Regions from separate parts of the Rhizobium beringeri genome, predicted to be linked through region 3. Evidence: predicted binding sites of a transcription regulator. Region 3 holds the regulator's gene; each other region holds the start of a gene.
The links. The regulator PhoB, encoded in region 3, activates phosphate uptake and scavenging genes when phosphate is short. The targets are predictions, from matches to a motif close to TGTCATNNANCTGTCAT.

Region 1: the regulator PhoB is predicted to act here: its motif matches at 1,159-1,175, upstream of ELH03_RS15735 (DUF1045 domain-containing protein).
Region 2: the regulator PhoB is predicted to act here: its motif matches at 980-996, upstream of ELH03_RS20500 (DUF2794 domain-containing protein).
Region 4: the regulator PhoB is predicted to act here: its motif matches at 1,113-1,129, upstream of phnG (phosphonate C-P lyase system protein PhnG).

Annotation. Positions count from the first base shown of each region.
Region 1 is NZ_SILG01000001.1:3,113,469-3,115,666, forward strand. Features, by position in the region: gene puuE (allantoinase PuuE) at 1-260, opposite strand, end outside; gene ELH03_RS15735 (DUF1045 domain-containing protein) at 376-1,083, opposite strand; gene ELH03_RS15740 (NAD(P)/FAD-dependent oxidoreductase) at 1,198-2,198, opposite strand, start outside.
Region 2 is NZ_SILG01000001.1:4,107,438-4,109,635, reverse strand. Features, by position in the region: gene ELH03_RS20505 (DUF1223 domain-containing protein) at 1-635, shown strand, start outside; gene ELH03_RS20500 (DUF2794 domain-containing protein) at 1,019-1,420, shown strand; gene ELH03_RS20495 (GNAT family N-acetyltransferase) at 1,428-1,985, opposite strand; gene ELH03_RS20490 (Bax inhibitor-1/YccA family protein) at 2,093-2,198, opposite strand, start outside.
Region 3 is NZ_SILG01000001.1:181,309-183,506, reverse strand. Features, by position in the region: gene ELH03_RS01000 (GcrA family cell cycle regulator) at 1-459, shown strand, start outside; gene phoB (phosphate regulon transcriptional regulator PhoB) at 788-1,471, opposite strand; gene phoU (phosphate signaling complex protein PhoU) at 1,604-2,198, opposite strand, start outside.
Region 4 is NZ_SILG01000001.1:4,562,469-4,564,666, forward strand. Features, by position in the region: gene phnH (phosphonate C-P lyase system protein PhnH) at 1-566, opposite strand, end outside; gene phnG (phosphonate C-P lyase system protein PhnG) at 566-1,042, opposite strand; gene phnF (phosphonate metabolism transcriptional regulator PhnF) at 1,208-1,945, shown strand; gene ELH03_RS22610 (2,3-bisphosphoglycerate-dependent phosphoglycerate mutase) at 1,985-2,198, opposite strand, start outside.

The DNA.
Region 1 (2,198 bases), 2.9 Mb from region 3:
AGCCGCCAGAAGCCGGCACGTGAACCGTATTCGTAGATCGATTCCATGTTGAGGTTGCGCTGCCCTGGCCAGGCGGCCGCACCGACGATCTCCGACAGCAGGTTTTCGGACGCCGGATCGCCGTCGAGGATCGAGCTTTCACCGCCCTCCTCGTAGTTGATGACGAACTGCACGGCGACGCGTGCCTCGTCCGGCCATTTCGGATCGGGCGTCAGGCGCCCGTAACCAACGAGATTGCGCGGATAAGTCTCGGATACCATCAAATCACCTTCTGAAAAGACGGGGAACGGTAGCATCCGCAGCCGGAATGTCGAGACGGAAACTGCTCGGCCGGATTTTGCCTTTGCAGCATAAGGCTTTAGCTCATCAGCATCCTTAGGCGATTTTGCGTGCGCTGACCTTGCCCATCGGATGCAGCGAATGAACGCGGAAAGGACCGCCCGTGCCCTCCTCGATCATCAGCGCCACGTTCGAAACCGTGACAGGCTCGCTCAGGACAGGCTCGAAGATCGTTCGCAACACCGGCTCGATCCGCGGCATGTCGATCGCGTTGACGGGGCCTGTCACCGGCATATGAAAGCGGAACTCCTCCATCACATAGGGATTGCCCCAGCGATGCAGATTGGCAAATTGCGTCGCCGACAGCCCGTCCGGATCGCTGCGTTCAATCTCGGCCTCGCTGAGCGGCGCGCGGAAACGATCGAATTCCTGCACGATCGCCGAAGCAAGATACTGGATTTGCTCGCAGGGAGTGCTCGGCAGCAGGCTGTAGAAATTGCCGAGCCGGGCGACTTCGATACGCGGAATCTGGAAGGGAATGAAGGTCCCGGAAAAACGCATAAGATCGCGCAGGAGTTGCGATTCGGGCATGTCGCGGGACAAGTGGAACGGCGCCTTCAAAACCCCGTGAAATCCGTAGCGCCGCGGCACGGCGGTATGGAAGGCGATCTCGTGAATGCCGAGGCCACGAACTGCCGGAGGCTCCATCATATCGCCCGAAAACACGTTTCGGCCAAGCCAATTGGCGGCCACGAGCGACAGCGGATCGCTCGCCGGAGGCGTGAAGCAAATGGCATAGCGCATGCAATTTCCTCCATCAAGGAAGTGAGCGCCGTTCAGATCCGGCGCTGTCGATGCGCAAGCAGATAGGTGATTTGCATGACAGAATAACGAAACGCAGCGGCGCCTAATTCACGTTTAACGTGAAGCCGCCGCAATATGGCTTGAAATTGCGAAGCTTTCCGGCAGCAAAAATCCGCAGTCTGTATCGCCTACGATACATATCGCCGCCTCCGCCAGCCGGTGGGCGAGGCCGAAGCTGACCTTGAAGCCGCCGGTCAGCGCGATCAGGCGCCGGTGATAGGGATGGCGGCCGATCATTGGATCCCGGTCGATCGCCTTCGGACGAAGCCCGGCCCAGCGCTCGACAACGGGAGCGTCGCGAAGCGTCGGCACGATGCCGCGCGCCGCCTCGATCAGCACGTCGAGCTGGGCGTCGGTCGAACTGGGATCGTCAAAACGGTTCTCGCTGGTGCTGCCGATTGCCGCGTGCCCGCCCTCATGCGCGACGACATAGAGCCCGTCCAGAAAGATCGTCGGTAGCGCCGGGTCGATATCGGCTTTCAACAGGGCTGCCTGCCCCTTGACCGGCTGGCCGAGCGGTTGCTTCAGCCCCGGCGTCAGCGCTTGCAGCAATGGAAAGGAGCGATGGCCGGCGGCCAGGATGCAGTGACTAAAAGCGATCGTTTCACCGTTGATTTCGGTCGTGCCGCGATCAGGATCGAGGCCGGCAACCGTCGCATGCTCCAGGATACGAACATGCTTTGCCCGCCGCAGGAAGGCGATAAGCGCTGCGATCAGTAAGCGGGGCGCAACGCGGGCGGCGAGCGTGTCGTGCACGAAGCCGCTCTCGCCGGCAGACGCCTCGATCCAGCCGTTGACCGGTAGCCTGTCGAGCACATGCCAATGGAAGCGGCGCTCGCCCACCCGCCAATGCTGTTCAGCGTCCTCGAAATGGCCGCGCGCTATTTTGTTGAGATGCGGCTTCGGCAGCGGGATCAGCCGTCCGGACCTGTTATAACCGGCGGAAAGCCCGGTCTCGGCTTCGAGCGCTGTGATTTCGGCTTCGAGCGAGACCAGCGCATCGAACTGGAACTGCTTCTTCTCCGACCACCGGTCCGGCATATGCGGCATCAGCG
Region 2 (2,198 bases), 3.9 Mb from region 3:
AGGGCTGCTCCTCCTGTCCTCCCGCTGATGCCGCTTTCCGCAAGCTGGTGAACCAGGGCGATGTCATCGCGCTCGCCTATCATGTCGATTACTGGAATTATCTCGGCTGGGCCGATACGCTAAGCTCCAAGGAAAACACCGAGCGGCAGTATGGCTATGCCAGGACGATGGGCCGCAGCAACGTCTACACGCCGCAAGCCATCGTCAACGGACGCGGCCATCTGGCCGGCGCCGATCTCAACGGCATCAACAGCAAGATCGACACCTTTAGCAGCGAAGGCAACGGCCTGACCGTTCCCATCAGTGCCGCGATGCGCGGCGATGAGCTGGAGATCAAGATCGGCGCGGGGCAGGGCAAAGCCAATGTCGTGATGGTCTATTTCGACAAGGAAAAGACAATCGACGTCGAAAAGGGCGAGAACAGCGGCCAGAAGATCTCCTATCTGCATAGCGTCACCAATGTCGAAACCGTCGGCATGTGGGACGGCAAGGCGACCAGTCTGACGCTGCCGGCCAGCGTCCTGCAGCGGCCGCAGCTCGAGGGCTGCGCGATTCTGCTGCAATCGGCGACCGCAGACGGCGATCCGGCTGCGATACTTGGCGCGACCGTAGTGATGGCTGGAAAAAATATCTGAAATTTCATCCGGTTACGGATGAAATGCTGGGGCGGCCCGGCCGAGCGTATTCGGGGCTGGGGTTAAGGTCGATACGCTCCGCCGGGCCCTTTGGCGCGCTGGCGCCAAACTGGAATTCATAAATCTCCTGCAAATGAGGCGCTGTTTTGACTGAAATGCGGCGCTGTAGAGAAAGCGTTGGTCTGCCCAGCACATCACGGCTTCCGAAAATCGGACCCAGCTTTCGGGAGGCATGATGCGCAGACTCAAGTGCTAGAGCGTCCTTGCGCGAGAGACGCGCGGCGCTGTGGTGCGGCCGAATGTGGCGGACGGCACTCTTGCAATTTGCAGCGGCTCGGGCAAACTGTCACTCTCCTGTCACATGTGGAGGCCTTGTGAGACTGATGACAGATCAGCCGGATTTGCGACACGGCGAAAGCCGTTCCGTCGACCACAGTTCCTCAGTCGTCGTCGATCTCAGGGAATACAAGCAAAGCAAGGACCCGCTTCCGGTGACCTTTCACCGGCGCGAACTGGACGCGATCCTCTGGATCTACGGCCGTATGGTCGGTGACGGTGAATGGCGCGACTACGCCATCGATCACCTGAAGGACCGGGCAGTCTTTTCCGTCTTCAAGCGTTCCGGCGAAATGCCGCTCTTCCGCATCGAGAAAAACCCGAAGCTCGCCGCCAAGCAGGGCGCCTATTCCGTGATCAACACCAACGGCACGATCCTGAAGCGCGGTCACGAGCTGAACCAGGTGCTGAAGGTGTTCGACAAGGCCCTGAAGCTGGTCGACAAATAAACCCGCATCAGCCGTCAAACAGCGTGCCGGGATAGACGGACGGATCCGGATCGCTCGTCATGGCTTCGCCGAGCGCGCGCTGCATGAACATCGTGTCCAGCCAGCGGCCGTGCTTGTAGCCGGTGCCCTTCATTAGACCAACCTCCTCGAAGCCGGCCGTGCGATGAAGCGCGATCGAGGCGGGGCTGGCGCCGCCGATGACGGCTGCCATCTGACGGAAACCGAGTCCGGTGCAGCGGTCGATCAGTTCGGCGAGCAGCGCCTTGCCGATGCCCCGGCCCCGGGCTTCAGGCGCCAGATAGATCGAATCCTCGACCAGCCAGCGATAGGCAGGACGCGTGCGAAAGGCTGAGGCATAGGCGTAGCCGAGCAGGGTTCCATCCGCATCGGTTGCGGCAATATAGGGATATTGCTGGCTGACGATCGCCGAAAAACGCAGCGCCATCTCGGCCTCGGAGGGCGGCACGATCTCATAGCTCGCGACGCCGTTCAGGACGGATTCGCGATAGATATCGGCAATGGCGGGAATATCGGCGTTCGAGGCATCGCGCAGGAGGAAGGACATTTCGCGGCAGGTCCATAGGAGTGGGTAAGGCCTTCAAACCACCCCGCGAAAGCCCGCGCAACAAAAAAGGCGGCCGAAGCCGCCTTTTCGATCTCAGTCTGTCCTGCTTATTTACGGTTGCCCATGAACTGCAGCAGGAACATGAAGAGGTTGATGAAGTCGAGATAGAGCGTCAGCGCGCCCATGATCGCCTTGCGACCGGCGACGGCGACG
Region 3 (2,198 bases):
GCGCAGCTTGGCGGAGTCAGCAGAAACGCGGTCATCGGTAAAGTGCACCGGCTGAGCCTGCCGGGCCGCGCCAAGGCCGGCGGCACCAACACCGCGGCACGAACGCCGAAGCGCAATACATCGGCGCCGCGCGCGCCGAACTACACCTCACGGGTCGCCACTCGCACCGTTACCCGCCAGCAGGGCGCGACCATGCTGAAGGAAGAGATCGAGATCGAAACGATCGAGGAAATGGAATACGTGCCGAGAGGCAACGTGGTCGTGCCGATTTCCCGACGCCTCGGCCTGACGGAACTGACCGAACGCACCTGCAAGTGGCCGGTCGGCGATCCCCTGAAGGACGACTTCCATTTCTGCGGCTGCGAATCCCCCGACAATTCGCCCTATTGCAGCTACCACCAGAAGCTCGCCTACCAGCCGGTCAACGAACGCCGCCGGGCAGCAGCGCGGGCCAGCTGAGCGGCGTGACCATCGTTAGAATGCAGAAAACGGGCCGAGCGGCCCGTTTTTTTATGCGATTTTGGTTCGTACCGGTGGCTGCCCCTCATCCGGCTGCCGCTACCACCGGGGTCGAGCCACGGGTCTCGACCCGTCCTTCGGCCCCCTTAACCGGGGCGAAGGGGATATGCCGCGACCTCTCCATTCCCACTCACCTCTCATAGGGCACGGCCCCTCTCCCCGTTTTTACGGGGAGAGGGTTAGGGTGAGGGGCCGCCACTAGAGTGAACGGAATGGCAGTGGACTTGTCCCGAGCATGACGAAAGAGCCGTCGGCCGAGCGGCAGCCCTCAGGCTTCCATCGAATAACCGGCGCCGCGGACGGTGCGGATGACGTCCTGCATGTTGGAAAAATTTAGCGCCTTACGCAGGCGGCCGACATGGACGTCGACGGTGCGCTCGTCGACATAGATGTCGTGGCCCCAGACGCCGTCGAGAAGCTGTGAGCGGGAGAAGACCCGGCCCGGCGACGACATCAGGAATTCCAGCAGGCGGAATTCGGTGGGGCCGAGGCGGACTTCGCGGGTTTTGCGATGGACGCGATGGGTCTCGCGGTCGAGCTCGATGTCACCACATTTCAGGACCGTGGACAGCACCTCGGGACGGGCGCGCCGCAGCATCGCTTTGACGCGGGCAACGAGTTCCGGGGTCGAGAAGGGCTTGACGACATAATCGTCGGCGCCCGTCGACAATCCGCGAACACGCTCGCTCTCTTCGCCGCGCGCCGTCAGCATGATGATCGGCAGGCGCTCGGTTTCCGGCCGCATGCGCAGGCGCCGGCAGAGCTCGATGCCGGAGACGCCGGGCAACATCCAATCGAGGATGAGAAGATCGGGCGTGCGCTCCTGAAGCCGCATTTCGGCTTCGTCGCCACGAAGGATGGTATCGACCTCGAAGCCTTCCGCTTCGAGATTGTAGCGAAGAAGCACGCTGAGGGCTTCCTCGTCTTCAACAACTGCAACTCTCGGGATCATGCGTGTCGGTCTCCTCGCGCATGATCCTTAAATCGGGAGTGATTTAAGCACTGCATCCTGCGCAAAATCAGAATTGGCTGCGACCTCTTGCGCGCCCGGATGGGCGCGCACGCAAGCGGCGGGTGTGGGCGGTTATTCGGTGACCGCGCCGACGGTGTTGGCGCTGTCGTCCTTCGGACGGTCGCCTTCCGGCTGCGCGCCTGTCGTCATGTAAAAGATCGTCTCGGCGATGTTGGTGGCGTGGTCGCCGATGCGCTCGATGTTCTTGGCGCAGAAGAGAAGATGCGTGCAGCTGGTGATGTTGCGCGGATCTTCCATCATGTAAGTCAGGAGCTCGCGAAACAGCGAGGTGTACATCGCGTCGATCTCGTTGTCGCGTTCGCGGATCGCATTCGCCTTGTCGGCGGAACGATTGGTGTAGACATCGAGCACTTCCTTGAGCTGGACGAGCGCCAGCTCGGACAGATGCTCGAGGCCGCGGGCGAGCTTGCGGGGAACGCCGGTGCTTTGGACGGCGATGACGCGCTTGGCGGTGTTCTTGCCGAGGTCGCCAACGCGTTCGAGATCGGCGGCGATGCGGATCGAACCCATGATTTCGCGCAGGTCCGAAGCCATCGGCTGACGGCGGGCGATGGTGACGATCGCCTTGTCGCCGATTTCGCGTTCGGCGTGATCGAGGATCACGTCGTCCGAAATGACCTTCTGCGCCAGCGCGGTATCGCCGTTG
Region 4 (2,198 bases), 4.4 Mb from region 3:
AGGAAACGCTTGCCCGCCGTCAACACGATGTCGACGCCGCGCGGAAAGAGCGCACGGTTCTCGGTCCAGAGCCGCATGAAGGTCTCCGGCAGGCCGATAGGCGCGATCTCCGTCACGCTCTGGATGCCTGGGCCCATCAGCGCCAGCCTGCGGCCGCCCTCGAGTTCTGCGAGTTCGATGACAACAGTCGTCGAGCGGTCGGGATATTCCTGCGTGCCTGATGCAAAGAGACCGAAGGAGGAAAGTGCGGTGCCGGCCTCGGTGAAGGCAAAACGCGCCTCGGCTTTTTCGGTGGTCAACGGCGCGCCGGTATGGAAGCCGAGCCACTCCGGCAAAGCGGATCTCGCCAGTCCCTGGGAAAGCCAGACGGGCGTGTCGTGGTCGCAAAGCGTCAGCGCGATGGTGCCGGCGGCGATGCCGAGCGGTGCCGGCGGAGCGACATCGGGCTGAACGGTCTGGATCGTGCCGGGGCGGGCCGTGCCGTCCATCAGCATCTTGAAGACGCTCTGGGCATGGAAGACCGGCTCGGCAAAGCCGCCGGTCAGAGCTTCTGTCTTCAGACCCATCAGTTGTCTCCCCGCACCATGGTGAAGAAATCGACGCGTGTCGCCGCCGTCTCATCCGCCTTGCGGCGTTCGGCATCGGCGATCCGTTCGGCGATTGGTAAAAGCAGTGCCTGTTCGACGAAATCCTTCGTCGCGTCCTCCTGCCAGAGCGCGTCGAAGATCGCCGCAAGCCTGGCCTTCTCGCGGTCAGTGCCGAGCGCCTGTGCATGGCCGACCGAGCCGGTGTCGAGCCGGACCGTGGCCCGCGTCACGGTCACTTCGCCCAGATTGAAGGGAGCGCCGCCGCCGCCGATGCGTCCGCGCACCATCACCAGCCCGGTCTCCGGTCCGCGCACCTGATGGGCCACAGGCTTTTGCGGCAGCGCATCGAAGACCGCTGAGAGTTCGCTGCGCTCCGCGCGCGCCAGCAGATCGGCGGCGCGTTTGCGCCCGGATACCGTCTGTGACGCAGCGTCTGTCCTGTCCGCTAATATCATCGCCGCTTCCCTTAAAATGTCTATTGATATAGACAACCATACAAGAGATACTTAGCTCTAAATTGATGTCGTGACAAGCATGTGACATCCTACAGCGCCGCGCGCCTTTTAAGACGCGCAAAGGACGCTGTAGCAGAAGGCGTGAAATGGCAGGGCAGGGGTGGAATGGCGGGATTAAAGCAGGTGCAAAGGCAGACCGGCGTGGCGCTCTGGCGCCAGATCGCCGATCGGATTCGCGAGGCGATCAGCGCCGGAGCCTATGACGAAACGGGAATGGTGCCGCCGGAAACCGTGCTGGCTCTGCAATTCGGCGTCAACCGGCATACGGTGCGCAGTGCGCTGGCGGCACTGGCGCAGGAGGGTATCGTCCGTGCGGTACAAGGTCGCGGCACGCTGATCGAGCGCAAGGAGCGGCTGAATTTCCCGATCACGCGGCGCACGCGATTCACCGCCGGCATTGGCGATCAGGCGCGTGAAATGCGCGGCCTGTTGCTCGATGAGGCGCAGGAAGAAGCGAGTGCCGAGATCGCCCGCTGGCTGGGCCTGAACCCGGGAGAACAGGTGATCCGCCTGGAAACATTGCGCCAGGCAGACAAGCGGCCGGTTTCAAGGGCGACAAGCTGGTTTCCCGCCGAACGCTTTGCCGGTATCGGTGCGGCTTACCGGACGGAGGAATCGATCACCAAGGCTTTCGCCGAACTCGGCCTGCCGGATTATGTCCGGGCGACGACCGAGGTAACGGCCGCCCATGCGAGTGCAGCCGATATGGCCGACCTCGAACTCACTCCCGGTGCCATCCTGCTGATCGCCAAGGCGATGAATACCGATCTTGAGGGCGTGCCGGTGCAATATTCGATCAGCCGTTTCGCGGCCGACCGGGTGCAGTTCACCATCGAGAACTGAGCGCCTTTCCCCGCTGAAGCGGGGAAAGAGCAGGTGAGATCAATGTGCGCCCGACATGTCGCCGAGCACTTCCTTGGAAGCGACGGTGGAATCCGCCTTCAGCTTGTAGACCATCGGAACGCCGGTCGCGAGGTTGAGGGCGAGCACGCCTTCGCGGCTCAGCTTGTCGAGCACCATCACCAGCGAGCGCAGCGAATTGCCGTGTGCGGCAACCAGCACCTTCTCGCCTCTGAGCACGCGCGGCAGGATCTCG